2 regions of the Microbacterium sp. SL62 genome follow, and region 1 is predicted to be linked to the other one. Evidence: predicted binding sites of a transcription regulator. Region 1 holds the regulator's gene; the other holds the start of a gene.

Region 1 (8,664 bases):
GATGCGATCAGCTTCGTCACGCCGCGCGAGCGCCGCATGCTCACCGCGATCGAGAAGGCCACGCGCCAGCCGCTGACCGAGATGTCGCTGCCGAGCGTCGATGACGTCAACGCCACGCGCCTCACGCGCTTCGACGACGCCATCACCACGGCTCTCGAGGACACCGCCGCGATCGCGACGTTCCGCGACGTGGTGGCCCACTACGTGTCGCACCACGACGTGCCCGAGGCCGACGTGGCCGCGGCCCTCGCCGTGGTCGCCCAGGGTGACACCCCGCTGCTGCTCGAGGCCGAGGCCTTCCGCCAGCAGCGGTTCGACAACGACCGCCCCGCGCGCGACTCCGGTTCTCGCGAGGGAGGATCCCGCGACGGCGGTCCGCGTCGCGACTCCTCGGGTCGCTTCGCGACGTATCGCATCGCGGTGGGTCGTCGTCAGCGCGTCGAGCCTCGTCAGATCGTCGGCGCCCTCGCGAACGAGGGTGGTCTGCGCCGCAACGACTTCGGTGCGATCCAGATCCGTCAGGACTTCTCGCTCGTCGAGCTGCCCGTCGACCTGTCGAACGACACGATCGACCGCCTCGCCGACACCCGCATCTCGGGCCAGCTCATCGACCTGCGCCTCGACCAGGGCGGTCGTTCGGCCAAGCGCAGCGACCGGCCGCAGCGCCGCGATCGCGACCGCGACTGAGTCCACGGCATCCGTTCGACGCCCCCGTACCCCGGTGAGGGTGCGGGGGCGTCGTGCGTGGTGGGATGGCGGGCGCCTTCAGGCGGACCATGTCCCACTTTTGGCTGCCTGGGGTGCGCGTGGGCCGCCCATTTTGGGACATGGTCTGCGCAGATGGGGACATGGGTGGAGGGATGCCGTGACACCGCGCTGCGCAGAAGAGCCCGGGGCCGCGCGGGGGGCGGGCGCACGGGCAACCGAGCTAGGCGGCATCCGGAAGTTGAGCCAATCCATATCAAGTCGCCTTGACCTCGCGAACGGGCTCCGATAACCTTGAGTCATCGCGGCTCAACCCGCGCAGAGACTTTCACCAGAACCCCGAGTGCGGCAACGGCCGCGCTCACAAGCAAGGAGACACATATGCCCCGTGCAGTGGGAATCGACCTCGGTACGACCAACTCCGTCGTGAGCGTGCTCGAGGGTGGCGAGCCCAAGGTCATCGCCAACGCCGAGGGTTTCCGCACGACCCCCTCGGTCGTCGCCTACACGAAGGACGGCGAGGTGCTCGTCGGCGAGACCGCCAAGCGCCAGGCCGTCACCAACGTCGACCGCACCATCTCCAGCGTGAAGCGCCACATGGGCACCACGTGGAGCTTCGACGTCGACGGCAAGAAGTGGACGCCGCAGGAGATCTCGGCCCGCATCCTGCAGAAGCTCAAGCGCGACGCCGAGGAGTACCTCGGTGACAGCGTGACCGATGCGGTCATCACCGTCCCCGCCTACTTCAACGACGCCGAGCGTCAGGCCACGAAGGAGGCCGGTGAGATCGCGGGCCTCAACGTGCTGCGCATCATCAACGAGCCCACCGCTGCGGCACTCGCGTACGGCCTCGACAAGGGCAAGGAAGACGAGCTCATCCTCGTCTTCGACCTCGGTGGCGGAACGTTCGACGTGTCGCTGCTCGAGGTGGGCAAGGACGACGACTTCTCCACCATCCAGGTGCGCGCCACCTCGGGTGACAACCGCCTCGGTGGAGACGACTGGGACCAGCGGGTCGTCGACTACCTCATCAAGCAGTTCAAGGACACGACCGGTGTCGACGTCTCGGGCGACAAGATCGCCCTCCAGCGCCTGAAGGAAGCGGCCGAGCAGGCCAAGAAGGAGCTGTCGAGCTCGACCTCGACCAGCATCAACCTGCCCTACCTGTCGCTCACCGACTCGGGCCCCGTCTCGCTCAGCGAGACCCTCACGCGCGCCAAGTTCGAGGACCTCACCAAGGACCTTCTCGACCGCACCCGCAAGCCCTTCTCCGACGTCATCCGCGAGGCCGGCGTCAAGGTCGACGACATCGCCCACGTGGTGCTCGTCGGCGGCTCGACCCGCATGCCCGCGGTCGCCGAGCTGGTCAAGAAAGAGACCGGTAAGGACGCCAACAAGGGCGTGAACCCCGACGAGGTCGTGGCCGTGGGCGCAGCCCTGCAGGCCGGTGTCCTCAAGGGTGAGCGTAAGGACGTCCTGCTCATCGACGTCACCCCCTTGAGCCTCGGTATCGAGACCAAGGGCGGCATCATGACCAAGCTCATCGAGCGCAACACGGCCATCCCGACCAAGCGCAGCGAGACCTTCACCACCGCCGACGACAACCAGCCGTCGGTCGCGATCCAGGTCTTCCAGGGCGAGCGCGAGTTCACCCGCGACAACAAGCCGCTCGGTACCTTCGAGCTCACCGGCATCGCGCCGGCTCCCCGCGGCATCCCGCAGGTGGAGGTCACCTTCGACATCGACGCGAACGGCATCGTGCACGTCTCGGCGAAGGACAAGGGAACCGGCAAGGAGCAGTCGATGACCATCACGGGCGGCTCCTCGCTGCCCAAGGAGGACATCGAGCGCATGGTGCGCGAGGCCGAAGAGAACGCGGCCGACGACAAGAAGCGCCGCGAGTCTGCCGAGACCCGCAACCAGGCCGAGACCCTGTCGTACTCGATCGAGAAGCTGATCAAGGAGAACGACGACAAGCTCCCCGCCGAGGTCAAGACCGAGGTGCAGGGCGATGTCGACGCTCTCAAGACGGCTCTCGCCGGTGACGACGACGACGCGGTCAAGACCGCGTTCGACAAGCTGAACGCCAGCCAGGGCAAGCTCGGCGAGGCCATCTACGCCTCGTCGCAGGCCGCGGGCGAGCAGGCCGACCCCAACGTGGGGCAGCCCGGCAACGGCGAGACGCCGAACCCCGAGGAAGACGTCATCGACGCCGAGGTCGTCGACGACGAGAACCCCGACGAGAACAAGAAGTAAGCAGAGAACATGGCACACAAGGACGACGAACAGCCCACGGGCTCGGGCGCCGGTCCTGACGAGACGGGGCCGGAGGAGAACACCTCCGGCCCCGCGCCGTCGGGCGACCAGCCTCAGACCGAAGGGACGGATGCCGATGGTCTGACCATCGACGACATCCTCGGCGCCGAGCAGACGCCCGAGGCGGCCGCAGAGGGGGCATCCTCCGATAAGGAGGCCTCGCTGCTGATCGACCTCAAGCGCCTGCAGGCCGAGTACGCCAACTACCGTCGGCGCACCGAGGAGCAGCGCGAGCGCGAGATCGAGCGCGCCAAGGGCGAGGCCGTGAAGGGCCTGCTGCCCGTCATGGACGACCTCGACCGCGCCGCCAAGCACGGTGACCTCGTCGAGGGCAGCCCGCTCTCGGCGATCGGCGACAAGGTGCGCGCCGTGGCCGAGCGCCTCGGTGTGGTGTCGTACGGCGCCGTGGGCGACGTGTTCGACCCGCAGCAGCACGAGGCGATCTTCCAGGCCCCCACCCCCGGCGTGACCGAGACCACGATCCTCGAGGTCGTCGAGGTCGGCTACCGCCTCGGTTCGGTCGAACTGCGACCGGCCAAGGTCGTCGTCGCCGTGCCGGCCGAATAGGAGGACCCATGGCGAGTCAGGACTGGTTCGACAAGGACTTCTACAAAGTCCTCGGTGTCGACAAGAGCGTCAGCGCTGCCGATCTGAAGAAGACGTACCGCAAGCTCGCGCGCCAGTACCACCCCGACTCGAACCCGGGAGACGCGAAGGCCGAAGCGAAGTTCAAGGAGATCAGCGAGGCCTACTCGGTGCTCAACGACCCCGAGCAGCGCGAGGAGTACGACCAGATCCGGGCCATGGGCTCGGGGGCGCGCTTCTCGGCTCCCGGGGCCGGAGCGGGCGGTGGCTTCGACGACGTCTTCAGCCGTTTCGGTCAGGGGCGGCAGGCGCCGTCGGGCGGCTTCGACGACTTCTTCACGATGTTCGATCAGCAGGGCGGCGGCTTCGGCTCCGGCCGGTTCGGTCAGACGACGGGAGGGTTCCGCGGCTTCGGCGGCCCGCAGAAGGGCGCTGACGTCTCGGCCCGCACGACGCTCGACTTCGTCACCGCGGCCAAGGGTGAGACCATCACCCTCGCGGGCGAGGACAACGTGCCGTTCAAGGTGAAGATCCCCGCCGGCGTGTCCGACGGGCAGAAGATCCGGCTGCGCGGGCGTGGACGCAAGTCCCCCGACGGTGGCGAGAGCGGCGACATCGTCGTGACCGTCGCCGTGCGGCCCCACCCGGTCTTCACGCGCGACGGACTCAACCTGCGCATCACCGTGCCGGTCACCTTCACCGAGGCCGCTCTCGGTGCGACGATCGAGGTTCCGACGCTCGGCGGCGACCCCGTGCGCTTGCGCGTGGCTCCTGGCACACCCTCGGGACGCGTGTTGCGCGTCAAGGGTCGCGGGATCTCGACCACCAAGGGCACCGGCGACCTGCTCGCCGAGGTCCAGGTCGCGGTGCCCACGCATCTCGACGACGCCGCGCGCGAGGCCCTCGAGCGGTTCCACGAACTGGAGCCGAAAGAGAATCCCCGCGCCGACCTCATGGCCAAGGCGCGATAGACACACGCGCGTCGCCGAGGTTCTCGGCATCCGATACGACAGGATGCCGAGAACCCGGCACCCGCATCCGGCACGACGAAAGAGGTGAAGACGTGTCCGAAAGAGAGATCGACGAAGACGCCCCGATCTTCGCCATCGCCGCAGCCGCCGAGCTGTCGAACATGCACCCGCAGACGCTGCGGCAGTACGACAGGCTCGGCCTCGTCGTGCCCGCGCGGACCCAGGGCGGTTCGAGGCGGTACTCGAGCCGTCACGTCCAGCAGTTGCGCGAGGTCGCGCGCCTGTCGGGCGAGGGGATGAGCCTGCCGGCCATCGCGCGCCTCCTCGCACTCGAGGAGCGCGTCCACGAGCTCGCTCGACGCGTGAACGACCTCGAGCGTCAGCTCACGATCGAGCGGCAGTCGCGCCCCGGTGCCCGCGTCTTCGCGGCCGGGGCCAGCGGTTCGGTCGTCACGCTGCGCCACGGAGCGCGCGTGCGCCGGGCCACCGACATCGTGCTGTGGCGTCCGCGCGACATGCACGGCGACTGACGCCGCCCCGCGCTGCGCGAGGTCTGTGCGCTGCGCGAGGTTCCTGGGCGTGGCGAAACGGGCCGGGATGCTGCGGGCGCGCCGGGCTTCGACGGGCTCAGCCACCCCTCCCGGCTCAGGCCGGGTCGATCCGCAACACGGTCGGCGCCTCGCCGACCTGCAGATCGTCGACCACTCGGATCGTGCGCGCCACGGCATCCACCTCGTCGATCACCGTGCCGAAACGCTGGCGGTCCGAGCACACCGCCGTGACGGTCACGAAGTGCGAGCCGGTGTCCCACGTGTACGTGGCGAACGGAGGCGTCGTGGGGTCGTTCGGCAGCGGCATCGCGAGCTTCTCGCCGACGCCGAGGTGCGGATTGCGGAACGACTCGGTGTCGTCGTACTCCATCGGCATCATCGCCCGGGCCGTACGCAGCTGCGGTGTGGCCTCCTGCAGCTGCGCCATGACGACGAGCAGTTCGGGGTCGCTCTTCCAGACCCACACGACCACGCGCCCGCCGGCGCGGCGCATGAGCAGGGGCGCCGCCTGGCTGAGGATCCACGCGAAGGCTCCACCGCCCGGGCGGGGAGCAGCGCCCGCGGCCTGATTGGCCTGGCTCAGCAGCATGCCGATCGCCGCCTTGCGGTGGCGTCGGCCGCGGAATCCGAGGGAGCCGGTCACGGGCACCCAGAGGTCGGCGGGAGCGTCGGCCTGCAGTCGAGACATGGGCTCAGCCTACGATCCGGCTCCTGAGAGGGGGATGCCGATGAGCCGCGTTCGCGATGAGAGAACGCTCCCACACGGCGAGGGGTCGCCGATGTCGGAGGTCAGTGCCAGGCTGGACTCCGCGGTCATCGCGACCGCGTCGATCTCTCGGAGGGCCTCGTGCTCGGCAAACTCCTCATCCGCTATCTCTCGCGCTATCGCTGGCTGCTGGTCGCCATCCTCGTCTTCCAGGCCGCGTCCGCGGTGGCGACGCTGTACCTGCCGCGACTGAACGCCGACATCATCAACCTCGGCGTCGCCCGGGGCGACACCGGGTTCATCTGGTCGCGCGGCGGGCTCATGCTCGTCATCTCGCTCGGCCAGATCGTGGCCTCGATCATCGCCACCTACTTCGCCGCCCGGGCCGCGATGGCCGCGGGCCGCGACATCCGCCTCGACGTGTTCGAGCGCGTGAGCGGCTTCTCCGAGCGCGAGCTGTCGCAGTTCGGCGCGGGGTCGCTGATCACCCGCAACACCAACGACGTGCAGCAGGTGCAGATGCTCGCGATGATGGGCGCCACCATGCTGGTCAGCGCCCCTCTGCTGGCCGTCGGCGGCATCGTGATGGCCCTGCAGCAAGACGTCGGGCTCAGCTGGCTCATCGCGGTGGCCGTGCCCGTCCTGGTGATCGTGGCCGGGCTCATCATCGCGCGGATGGTCCCGCTGTTCCGCAGCTACCAGACCAAGCTCGACGGCGTGAACCGCGTCATGCGCGAGCAGCTCACCGGCGTGCGCGTCGTGCGCGCCTTCGTCCGCGAGCGCATCGAAGAAGAGCGCTTCCGCGAGGCGAACACCGACATCCTCGTCGTCGGCCGCAAGGTCGGTTCGCTCTTCGTGCTGCTGTTCCCCCTCGCGATGCTCGTCCTGAACGTCACGGTGGTGGGCGTCATCTGGTTCGGTGGCATCCAGGTCGACGCCGGAGGGGTCGAGATCGGCACCCTGTTCGCCTTCATCCAGTACGTGGCGCAGATCCTCGGCGGCGTGCTCATGGCCAGCTTCATGACGGTGATGATCCCGCGCGCCGCCGTCTCGGCCGAGCGCATCGGCGAGGTCCTCGACAGTCGGTCGACGCTCGAACGCCCGGACAACCCGGTCGAGCGTCTGCCCGAGCCCGGCGCGGTGCAGTTCGACGGCGTCTCGTTCGCGTACCCGGGCGCCGAGTCGCCCGTCGTCTCCGGAATCAGCTTCGCCGCACGTCCCGGTGAGACCGTCGCGATCGTGGGTTCGACGGGAGCGGGCAAGACGACGCTCGTCTCGCTGCTGCCGCGGCTCTTCGACGTGACCTCGGGCGCCGTGCGCGTCGGCGGGGTCGACGTTCGCGAGGCCGACCTCGACGTGCTGTGGAAGAGCATCGGTCTCGTACCGCAGCGGCCGTTCCTGTTCAGCGGCACGGTGGCGTCCAACCTGCGGTTCGGCCGCGAAGAGGCCACCGACGACGAGCTGTGGCATGCCCTCGAGATCGCACAGGGTCGCGACTTCGTCGAAGCGATGGACGGAAAGCTCGAGGGGCGCATCGCCCAGGGCGGAACGAACGTCTCGGGCGGCCAGCGCCAACGCCTCGCCATCGCGCGGGCGATCGTCCATCGGCCGGCCGTGCTGGTCTTCGACGACTCGTTCTCGGCGCTCGACCTGAGTACCGACGCTCGATTGCGACAAGCTCTGTGGCGCGAGCTCCCCGAGGTGACCAAGATCGTCGTGGCTCAGCGCGTGTCGACCATCACGGGTGCCGACCGCATCGTGGTGCTCGAAGACGGTCGGATGGCGGGTCTCGGTACGCACGATGAGCTCCTGGCCACCAGCGCCACCTATCGCGAGATCGTCGAGTCGCAGCTGGGGGTCGAGGCATGAGCACCGTGGACGCCCTCACCGAAGAAGAACGCGCAGAGCTCGAGCTCGCCGAGCAGGCGCGGGTGAACTCCGGCAGCTGGGACAGCGTCGCGCCCGGCAAGGCGTCGAACTTCGGCCCGAGCTTCCGTCGCCTGATCGGCCTGCTCCGGCCATACGCTGCCGCTTTCGTGTTCGTGTCGATCCTCGGCGCCATCGGCGTCGTGCTCGCCGTGCTCGCCCCGCGCGTGCTCGGAGACGCGACGAACATCATCTTCGAGGGCGTCGTGTCGAAGGGACTCGCGCAGCAGTTCCCCGCCGGTACCTCGCAGGCCGAGGTGGTCGACGCCCTGCGGGCCGCCGGGCAGAACGACATCGCGAACATCGTCGGAGCGATGAGCAACTTCTCCGTCGGTGCGGGGGTCGACTTCGACGCCCTGCGCGTCGTGATCGTGACGGTGCTCGCGATCTACGTCGGCTCGTCGCTGCTGTCGTGGATTCAGGGGTACGTCATCAACGTCATCATGGTTCGCACGATGTGGCGCCTGCGCGAAGACGTCGAGGCCAAGGTCAACCGCCTGCCGCTGTCGTACTTCGACCGCGTGCAGCGCGGAGAGCTGATCTCGCGTGTCACGAACGACATCGACAACATCACGCAGACGATGCAGCAGTCCCTCTCGAGTGCGCTGACGTCGGTGCTCACCGTGGTGGGCGTGCTCATCATGATGTTCACCATTTCGTGGCAGCTGGCTCTCGTGGCCCTCGTCTCGCTGCCGCTCATGGCGGTGATCTTCGGCGTCATCGGTCCGAAGTCGCAGAAGGCCTTCGGCGAGCAGTGGAAGAAGGTCGGCCGTCTCAACGCGCGCGTCGAGGAGTCGTTCTCGGGTCACGCGCTGGTCAAGGTCTACGGCCGCGAGAAGGACGCCCGCGAGAAGTTCGAGGCCGAGAACGAAGAGCTGTACCAGGCCAGCTTCAAGGCGCAGTT
Region 2 (8,664 bases), 2.6 Mb from region 1:
CTCGTAGGCCACGACCGAGAACCCGGGGAGTTCGACGGAGTTCCACGAGAACGACACCCGCTGCGGGTCCACGCGCTCCAGTCGTGCGCTCGGCACGAAGCGCTGCCAGACGCGCTCCACGTCGTCGATCCCGTGCGAGCGGACCGTCAGCCTGTCAGCCATGTTGTTCCTTCCGCCGCGGCGAGGGGCGGCATCCCGTCTCTTCCCCGTACGAAGGCGGGGACGTGCGTGTCAAGGGGCGGGGTCGCGGGCGGTGCGCCCCGTTTGATGAGGGGACCGCTGATCCCGGCGGTGACGTGCGTCCCACGAAAGGACCCCCCATGAGCGACGCTTCGATCGACCCGACCCCCGACGCGACGACCCCGGCCGCCGACGTGGGTATCGCGGGCGTGCAGCCCCTGCGCGACGGCGACACCTCCATCGAGCCCGACCCGACGCTCGACCCCGCGCAGGCGGAGTGGGACGCCACGACGGCCCTCGACAAGGGCGCCGACTCCGACGACATCAACCCGGCGACCGCGACGGGCGCCGACCCGGCGGAGATCCCCGCCGATGACAGCGACATCCCGCTCGAGGACATCCACCCCGAGTCCACCGGCACCGACTCCCAGGGCATGGACCCGGGCGTGGTCGAACTCGGCGAAGAAGGCCAGGGCGATCTCGCTCCCGAAGACCTCTGACCCACCTTCGAATGCCCCGGGCCCGTTCGCGACGCCCGGGGCTTCGCTGTGTCCCTCGCGCACGCGGCGACGGACGGGCGGGGCACTGCGGCACTCTCCGATCGCGCGGGCGCAAAGGCCAGACCCTTGACAAGCGACGTCGTCATCGCGCCCAGGCGCGCGAATGGGGCGGCCCCGCAGGACCGCCCCTCGAGGTCGCGCCGTTACTGCTCGATCAGCTGAGGCGTGCTCTCGTGCGCCTCGATGACGCCGTCGCGCTCGTCGGTCGAGACGGCGATGCGGCGGGGCTTCGCCTTCTCGCTGACGGGGATCGTCACGCTCAGCACGCCGTTGCGGTACGACGCGCTGATGCCGTCGGTGTCGATGCCCTGGCCGAGGTTGAGCTGGCGGACGAACGACGCCGTCTCGCGCTCACGCGTGATCCACTTGACGCCCTCACCCGAGCCGAGGGTGCGCTCGGCGCGAATGGTGAGCAGCTGGCCGTCGACGTCGATGTCGACCGAGCCGGGGTCGACACCGGGCAGGTCTGCGGCCAGCACGTAGTGGTCGCCGTCGCGGTAGAGATCCATCGGCATCCGTCGCGGACCACCGCCGCGGCGGGCGTCGAGGAGCGTCGACGCGAGGCGGTCGAGGTCGCGGAAGGGGTCGTAGGTGGCCATGGTCGTTCTCCTTTTCGATCGGTCGGGACTCGGCATCCCGGATGTTCTGTGAAGTTGAGTCGATACGGCTCAACTGCATTCAGATTAGCACTCACCCCATGAGAGTGCCAAGACTCGGGCGCGCCATTGTGGCCCACGCCGCGGCGCCCCACAACCCCCGCGCGTGAAGGGCGGAAACAGACGTTTCGTAGCACTCACGCGCCACCGGTCACCCGGCCATCCCCCCGGCGCCGTGAGGAGAGACATGTACTTCCACCGGCAAGAACTGCAGCACTCCGCCACCCCCGACAAGCCCGACGCGGTCTACGCCCGCAAACTCCAGGAGGTGCTCGGCGGGCAGTACGGCGAGATCTCCGTCGCGATGCAGTACCAGTTCCAGGCCTGGAACATGCACATGCCCGGCAAGTACCGCGACCTGGTGTTCGGCATCGGCGCGGAGGAGATGGGCCACGTCGAGATGCTCGCGATCATGATCGCCCAGCTGCTTGAGAAGTCGCCGCTCGGCATCACCGAGGAGGCCGTGCAAGACGACCCGACCGTGGCGGCCGTGATCGGCGGCACCGACATCCAGCACGGGATCGTCGCGGGCGCCGGCGCGCGCCCCGTCGATTCCAACGGCAACCCGTGGCAGGGGAGCTTCATCACCGCGAGCGGCAATCTGCTCGCCGACTTCACCGCGAACGCGAACGCCGAGATGCAGGGCCGTGTGCAGGTCGCGCGGCTCTATCACCAGACCGACGACCACGGCGTGAAGGATCTGCTCGCGTTCCTGCTGGCGCGCGACACGATGCACCAGAACCAGTGGGCAGCGGCCGCCGCCGAGTTGCAGGCCGAGGGCTACGAGAAGCTCCCCGTGCCCAGCAACTTCCCTCTCGACAAGGAGGACCGCGACGTGGCGTACCAGTACATCAACTTCAGCGACGGTGCCCAGGCCGGCGACGGCACGTGGGCCTCGGGCCCGACCCCCGACGGCAAGGGCGAGTTCACCTACCTGCCCGAGCCCCCCGCGGGCGTGCCCATGCCCCCGCCCACCAAGCCCGACGTGCGGTTCTACGGGACGACCGAGCTGCCGAACACGGTCGAGAAGCTCGCCGGGCGCGCGCAGGACGCGCTGCACAAGGAATGAGCGGGACGGATGCCGCGACGCCGGGGCCCTCGACGGTCTCGGCGCCGCGGAGCGGGGCGAGCTTCCCCGCGATGCGAGCGGCCAAGGTGCCCCGGGCGATCGTGGCGGGGCCGTACGGGCACCCGTTCCACCCGGTGGCGGTGACCATCCCTATCGGGGCCTGGTCGTCGAGCCTGGTGTTCGATCTGCTCGGCCTGGCCGCCGACGATCCGCGTGGATTCGCGCAGGGCTCGCGCTGGCTCATCGCCATCGGGCTCGGGGGAGCCGTGGGCGCCTCGGTGCTCGGGCTGCTCGACATGTCGCGCATCCCGAAGGGCACCCCCGCTCACCGCACCGCGCTCGCGCATCTCGTGCTGAACGTCACGGCGATGGTCCTGTTCTCGATCGGGCTGGTCGTGCGACTGCTCGACCTCGGGCGCGTGCCGGTGGTGGCGTTCCTGCTCAGCGCGATCGCCGCGGCGGGCCTGAGCGTCTCGGGCTGGCTCGGCGGCAAGCTCGCCTACCGCTGGGGCGTCCGCGTCGCCGACGAGAACACGCAGCGAGAGGGCTTCGAGACCGCAGCCTGAAGCTGTCCACGGGACTCCGGATGCCCCATGGCCTCCGGGGTCCTTCCCGGTCTGGTCAGCGCGGGCGGCGAAGCGGGATGCGCGACCAGCCCCCGCTCACCGCGCCGGGGTCGTGCTGCGGGGTGAGCACCGCTCCGGTGGTCGCTGCGGCGGGGCGACGGCGCAGCCCCAGGGCATGCTGCAGCGCACGGATGAAGCGGTCGTACACGCGCGGAGCGAAGAACTGAAGGGGGCGGGTCACGAACTGCGCGGCTCCCACCCCGACCTCGTGTCGGGGTCCGCGCGCCACCCGCACGATGGCCCGGGCGACGCGGTCGGCCGACACCACCGGCGGGAGCGGGAAGGGCGTGCGCCCCGTCGAGTTGGCGGCGCGCTGGTAGATGGGCGTGTCGATGCTCGCCGGGAGCACGATCTTCACCCGGATGCCGCGATGCGCGAGCATCTCCTGCCGCAGCGACCGCGTGAACCCGAGCAGTCCGTGCTTGGCGGCGACGTAGGACGAGACGTACGGGCCCGCCACCTGCGAGTACAGGGAGCCGACGAAGACGATCGTGCCCCGGCCCGCCGCGCGGAAATGGGGGATGACGGCGCGGGCCGCGCGCATGTGCCCGGTGAGGTTCGTCTCGATGACGCGGTCGCGCACCTCGTCGGGGGTGTCCTCGACCGAGCCGTACGAGAAGACGGAGGCGGAGGCGACCCACACGTCGATCCGCCCGAACCGCATCAGAGCGAGGTCCACAGCGCGCCGGGGGCCGTCGGCGCGGGCGAGGTCGATCGACGCCGTCTGCACCTCGGCGCCGCGGGCTCGGCACTCCGCCGCGGCCGACGCGAGCGCCTCATCGTCTCGGGCCACCAGCACGAGACGCGCCCCCGCTCGGGCGAAGCGCAGGGCGGTGGCGCGGCCGATCCCTCGGGATCCTCCGGTGATGACGACGACCTGGGGCATCGGGGCTCCTCGAGGCTTGTGCGGAACGCTGCTGCCCCGGCTCTCGCGACGGTAGGCGGCGACGGGTCGGATGCCGCGGGGGTTGACGGACGGCGGCAGCCACCGGCGCGTGCACGACGGCGGGCCGCGCGGTCGACACGCCGTCCCCGGATGCCGGTCCGCGGCGCGTCGTGAAAGATCTCCGCCGCTATGCACGACGGAGGCCGGCGAACCGCCGCCGCGCGGTAGCGTCGGACGCGTGACGGATAGCGTGACCCCGAGGTCGCCCCTGCGGGCCCTGTGGGGCGCGACCCACCCCGGGCCCACGCTCGTCGTGACCGTCCTGTCGCTCGCCCTCGGCATCGCGGCGGGCGTCGAGCCGTGGCGCCTCGCGGTGCTGGTCGCCGCGGTCTTCGCCGGTCAGGTCTCGGTCGGTCTCTCGAACGACGCGATCGACGGTGCCCGCGACGCCGCGGTCGGACGCACCGACAAGCCCATCGCCGGGGGAGCGGTCACCCCGGAGCGCGCGCTCGCGGTGGCCGTGGCATCCGCGATCCTCGCCGTCGTGCTGTCGCTGCCGCTCGGACCAGGCCTCGTCGCTGCTCACGCCGTCGCTCTCGCCTCGGCCTGGGCCTATAACGCGGGGCTCAAGTCGACGCCCGTCTCGATTGCGCCCTTCGTGCTGAGCTTCGGACTCTTCCCCTCGTTCGCGACCCTGTCCCTTTCGCCGCCGATGCTCGCGGCGTGGTGGGCGTCGCTGGCGGGGGCGGCCCTCGGTGCCGCCGTCCACCTGACCAACGTCGTCCGCGATCTCGACGACGACCGCCGCACGGGGGTGCGGGGCCTGCCGCATCGACTGGGCGCGCGCCGTTCCGTGGTGCTCGCGGCGGTGGGGATCGCCGCCGGGGCGCTCGCCGTCTTCTTCGGGACGGATGCCACGGCCCTCGGCGTCGCCTTCTTCGTCGCCGTGCTCGCGCTCGCCGTCGGCGCCGCGGTGCTGGTGTTCGTGCGCCCTCCCGGGCGCGCGGTTTTCCAACTCACGATGCTCGCCGCCCTGGTGCTGGCCGCCCAGCTCGTGGCCGCCTGAGACTCGGCCGATCGACGTCGCGGATGAGGCCGGTTGATCGTCGGCCGCGCCCAACGGCGGGCGCCGACCCCGGCACGCCGCGGCAACGGCGTCTTCGGCGGCGTGCCGCGCACGGCATCCGCCGCTGTTCACGTCTTCCCCCGGCCATGTCTTCCCCGCCCGGCGGCTCAGGTCCCGGGTGCCGCCCGGTCGAACCGCATCGCGTACGCCCGGGTGAACAGCGCCCCGCCCGGTCCACGCAGGCCCGCGCGCAGCGCCGCGGCACGCACCGCGTGCGCGACGGGGGCGGCGGCCCGACCGAGCAGGGTGTTGAGGAAGGCCAGGCGCGCGGCGTGGCGGGCGGACGCGAGCCGGTCGCGCTCCCAACGGTCCAGGCCCGCCTCGTCGCCCGCGCGGACCCACGGGGCAAGCAGCGGCGCGAGGGTGAGCGCGTCGAGCAGTCCGAGGTTCATGCCCTGTCCGCCGATCGGGCTCACCTCGTGCGCGGCGTCGCCGACGACGATCACCCGGCCCCGACGCAGTGCGGGAGCCACCGCCCGCCGGACGCCGAAGGTCGAGGCGCCCGCGGTGTCGACCTCGAGCCCCGTGCGTCGAGCCACGGCGTCGTGGAGGAAGCCGGCGGCATCCGGAACCTCTTCCCGACCCGCCCAGGCGACGAGCCGTCGGCGCCCGCCGGGGAGGGGGAACGATTCGACCACGCCGTCGCGCTCGAGGTGCACGCGCGCGATCGGTCCGCCCGGCGCGGTGACGTCGGCCATGACGTAGCGGTCGGGGTAGTGGTGGGTGCGCACGGCCCCGTCGCGGTACACCAGCGAGCGTCCCGCCCATCCGGAGGCCACGACCACGACCTTCGCGCGCAGCTCGCCGCCGCCCGCGACCCCAACCCGCACGCCGTCGTCGTCCTGTCGCAGGGACTCCACGGTCACGCCGCGCCGCACCGGCGGGGCCAGGGCCGTCAGCACCTCGATCGTGTCGGACTGCGGCAGCGCCGCGACGTACGGATGCCGCGCCCGCAGGCGGTCGAAGCGGATCGCGGCGAGCAAGCGTCCGCCGGCCCGCGCCTCTCCGCGGGCGATCCGCTCCGCGCGGTCGAGGATCCCGGCCGTGGCGCCCGAGGCCTCGAGCAGGGCGAGGGCGGGGGAGTGGATGCCGATCGCCCGCGTTCCCGCGCCGACCTCGGTGCGGCGCTCGACGAGGGCGACGTCGACGCCGCGCGCACGCAGGTCGGCGGCCAACGCCAGTCCCACGGGGCCGCCGCCGACGACGAGGACCTCAGTCATTCCCGGCCTCCCCGCGGGCGACCGCGAGCACCCGGAACGGCGCCGGGGTCTCCACGCGCCAGGGCGAGCCGAGAGCCGCGGCGAGTTCGGGCGCGCGATAGCTGCGGCGGATCGAACGGAGGCCGTCGACGCGCAGGAACGTGCCCGCCGACAGCGGCGCGATGCCGACGGCGTACAGGGCGTACGCCAGACGCCCGCGGGCGATGTCGGCGTGCAGGACGGTGCCGGTCGACAGGGCGAGCGAGTCGCCGGTGAAACTCGCCAGCGCCGCCGCGTCGAGGTGGTGCAGCACGTGGTTCGAGATGACGAGATCGAAACGCTCCCCGGCGGCGAGCAGGGCCGTCGAGTCCTGCGCGACGAAGCGCACCCCGGGGCGGCCGCGGTCGCGAGCGGCTGAGATCGCGCGCGGGTCGGGGTCGGCTCCGACGCACTCGACCGAGAAGCCATCGCGCGCGGCCAAACCCGCCAGCCGCACGAGCACGTCCCCTGCACCGCACCCGAGGTCGAGCACGCGCGCGGGGCGACCGAGCGCGCGCAGCTCGGGCCGCACCCGCGTGCGGTAGACGTGCCCCCAGGCCGAGACCAGGCGGTTCACGAGGTCGAATCGGCGGTAGGTCGCCGCCAGCGCCCGGGGATCGCAGTCGGGGTCGTCCATCAGCTCGGTCAGCGCGACGTCGCGCTGAGACAACCCCGTCACGCCGCCGGGCGGCGCAGCGTCAGACGTGCCGCCTCCACCGTGAGCCCCGGGCCGAACGCGAGAGCCGCGACGCGGTCTCCGTCGCCGCGCGCGGAGTCCGCGAGCAGGTCGCGCAGGATGAACAGCAGCGTCGCGCTCGACATGTTGCCGTGCTGACGCAGCACCTCCCGCGAAGGGGCCAGGGCCGTGGCATCCAGCGACAGGGCGTTCTCCACCCGGTCGAGGATGCTGCGCCCGCCGGGATGCACCGCCCACGCGTCGACCTCGTCGAGGTCGCCGATCACGTCGGCGGCGATCGCCGAGATCTCGCGGCCGATGATGCGCGGAACCTCGGGGGTCAGCGTCATCTCGAACCCCGAGTCGCCGACGGTCCACGCCATGTCCTTCTCACCCTCGTCGGTCACGTGCGTCGCGAAACCGTCGAGGTCGAAGCCCGCCCGGGAGGGGTCTCCGGATGCCACGACGGCGGCCCCCGCCCCGTCGGCGAACACCGAGGCGGCGACGATCTGGTCGGGGTGGGACGAGGTCTGCCAGTGCAGCGAGCACAGTTCGGTGCACGACACGAGGACGACCGCGTCGGGGTCGTCGCCGACGATGCGCGCCGCGAGGCGCAGGGCCGGGATCGCCGCCGCGCAGCCGATGAAGCCGAGGTGGTAGCGCTCGACGGTGGGGGAGAGGCCGAGATCGCGGACCAGGTGATAGTCGGGTCCGGGCGCGAACATCCCGGTGCACGAGACGGTCACGACGTGGGTGATGGCATCCGGAGTCCGTCCCGACCCGGCGATCGCGGCCCGTGAGGCTTCCGCGGACAGGGGCGGAGCGGTGCGGCGGTACTCGTCGTTGCGCGCTCCGGTCGGGGGCATGAGCAGGGTGTCGCCGTCGAGGACCCCGAGCGCTCCGCCCTCACCGCCCGCGAGCTGCGGGAGCACCACGTGGCGGGTGTCGATGGCCGCCGCATCGAACGCGGCGCCCACCAGACGCTGGGCCTTGCGGTCGAATCCGGGCTGTGCGGCGAACAGGTCACGCAGGGTCGACTGGTCGACACGAGTGTCGGGCAGGGCCGTGCCGATCGAGAGGATGCGGGCGGTCATGACTCACTGTAGACACGGTTCTTCCGCTCCTCGGCGGGGATGGCGTCGTGTCGACCCGCCGTCTACAGTGGCGGGTCTCAGGCCGCGAGCATGCGCGAGACGAGCAGGCCCTCGACGGTCGTCCGGTAGTCGGCGATCATGCGTCCCCGGTCCATCCGCCCCCGGGCCGCGAGAGCGGCTGCCCGCAACGCCGGGCCGAGGGCGAGGGCGTCTCCCCACGCCTCGACGATCGCGTCGACCTCGCGCGCGGTCACGAGCCCGAACCCCTCCACCAGGCGCGCCGCGTCTCCGACGTCCGTGGTCACCGGGACGGCTCCGGATGCCGCTCCCTCGACGAGGCACAGCGGAGACGCCTCACCGAAGGCGCTGGTCAGCGCGACGACGTCGGCGATCCGGTACAGCTCCGGCATGTCCTCGCGAAGCCCGAGGGCGTGCAGGGCCACCCCGTCGTCGACACCGCTGTCGGCCAGCAGCGAGACGAACGCGGGGTTGGTGCGGGTCATACCCGACCCGCACACCACGTAGTGCGTGCCCGGCGCGGTCCGCGCGTGAG

What was found. Region 1 encodes HspR, which represses chaperone genes until heat shock. Its sites were predicted from a motif close to AAGTTGAGTCNNNNNGACTCAACTT; they were not measured.
Region 2: OVA26_RS14155 (Hsp20/alpha crystallin family protein) is a predicted target of HspR. The motif match lies at 1,391-1,415, and genes of this name have one in related genera.

The regions. Positions count from the first base shown of each region.
Region 1 is NZ_JAPPRM010000001.1:324,091-332,754, reverse strand. Features, by position in the region: gene OVA26_RS01445 (DEAD/DEAH box helicase) at 1-687, shown strand, start outside; gene dnaK (molecular chaperone DnaK) at 1,087-2,961, shown strand; gene OVA26_RS01435 (nucleotide exchange factor GrpE) at 2,971-3,588, shown strand; gene OVA26_RS01430 (DnaJ C-terminal domain-containing protein) at 3,597-4,577, shown strand; gene OVA26_RS01425 (heat shock protein transcriptional repressor HspR) at 4,670-5,107, shown strand; gene OVA26_RS01420 (hypothetical protein) at 5,223-5,816, opposite strand; gene OVA26_RS01415 (ABC transporter ATP-binding protein) at 5,976-7,703, shown strand; gene OVA26_RS01410 (ABC transporter ATP-binding protein) at 7,700-8,664, shown strand, end outside.
Region 2 is NZ_JAPPRM010000001.1:2,949,173-2,957,836, reverse strand. Features, by position in the region: gene OVA26_RS14165 (helix-turn-helix transcriptional regulator) at 1-162, opposite strand, end outside; gene OVA26_RS14160 (sugar ABC transporter ATPase) at 321-680, shown strand; gene OVA26_RS14155 (Hsp20/alpha crystallin family protein) at 884-1,339, opposite strand; gene OVA26_RS14150 (manganese catalase family protein) at 1,584-2,465, shown strand; gene OVA26_RS14145 (DUF2231 domain-containing protein) at 2,537-3,031, shown strand; gene OVA26_RS14140 (SDR family NAD(P)-dependent oxidoreductase) at 3,087-3,977, opposite strand; gene OVA26_RS14135 (UbiA family prenyltransferase) at 4,216-5,043, shown strand; gene OVA26_RS14130 (FAD-dependent oxidoreductase) at 5,211-6,323, opposite strand; gene OVA26_RS14125 (methyltransferase domain-containing protein) at 6,316-6,978, opposite strand; gene OVA26_RS14120 (type III polyketide synthase) at 7,017-8,111, opposite strand; gene OVA26_RS14115 (glycosyltransferase) at 8,189-8,664, opposite strand, start outside.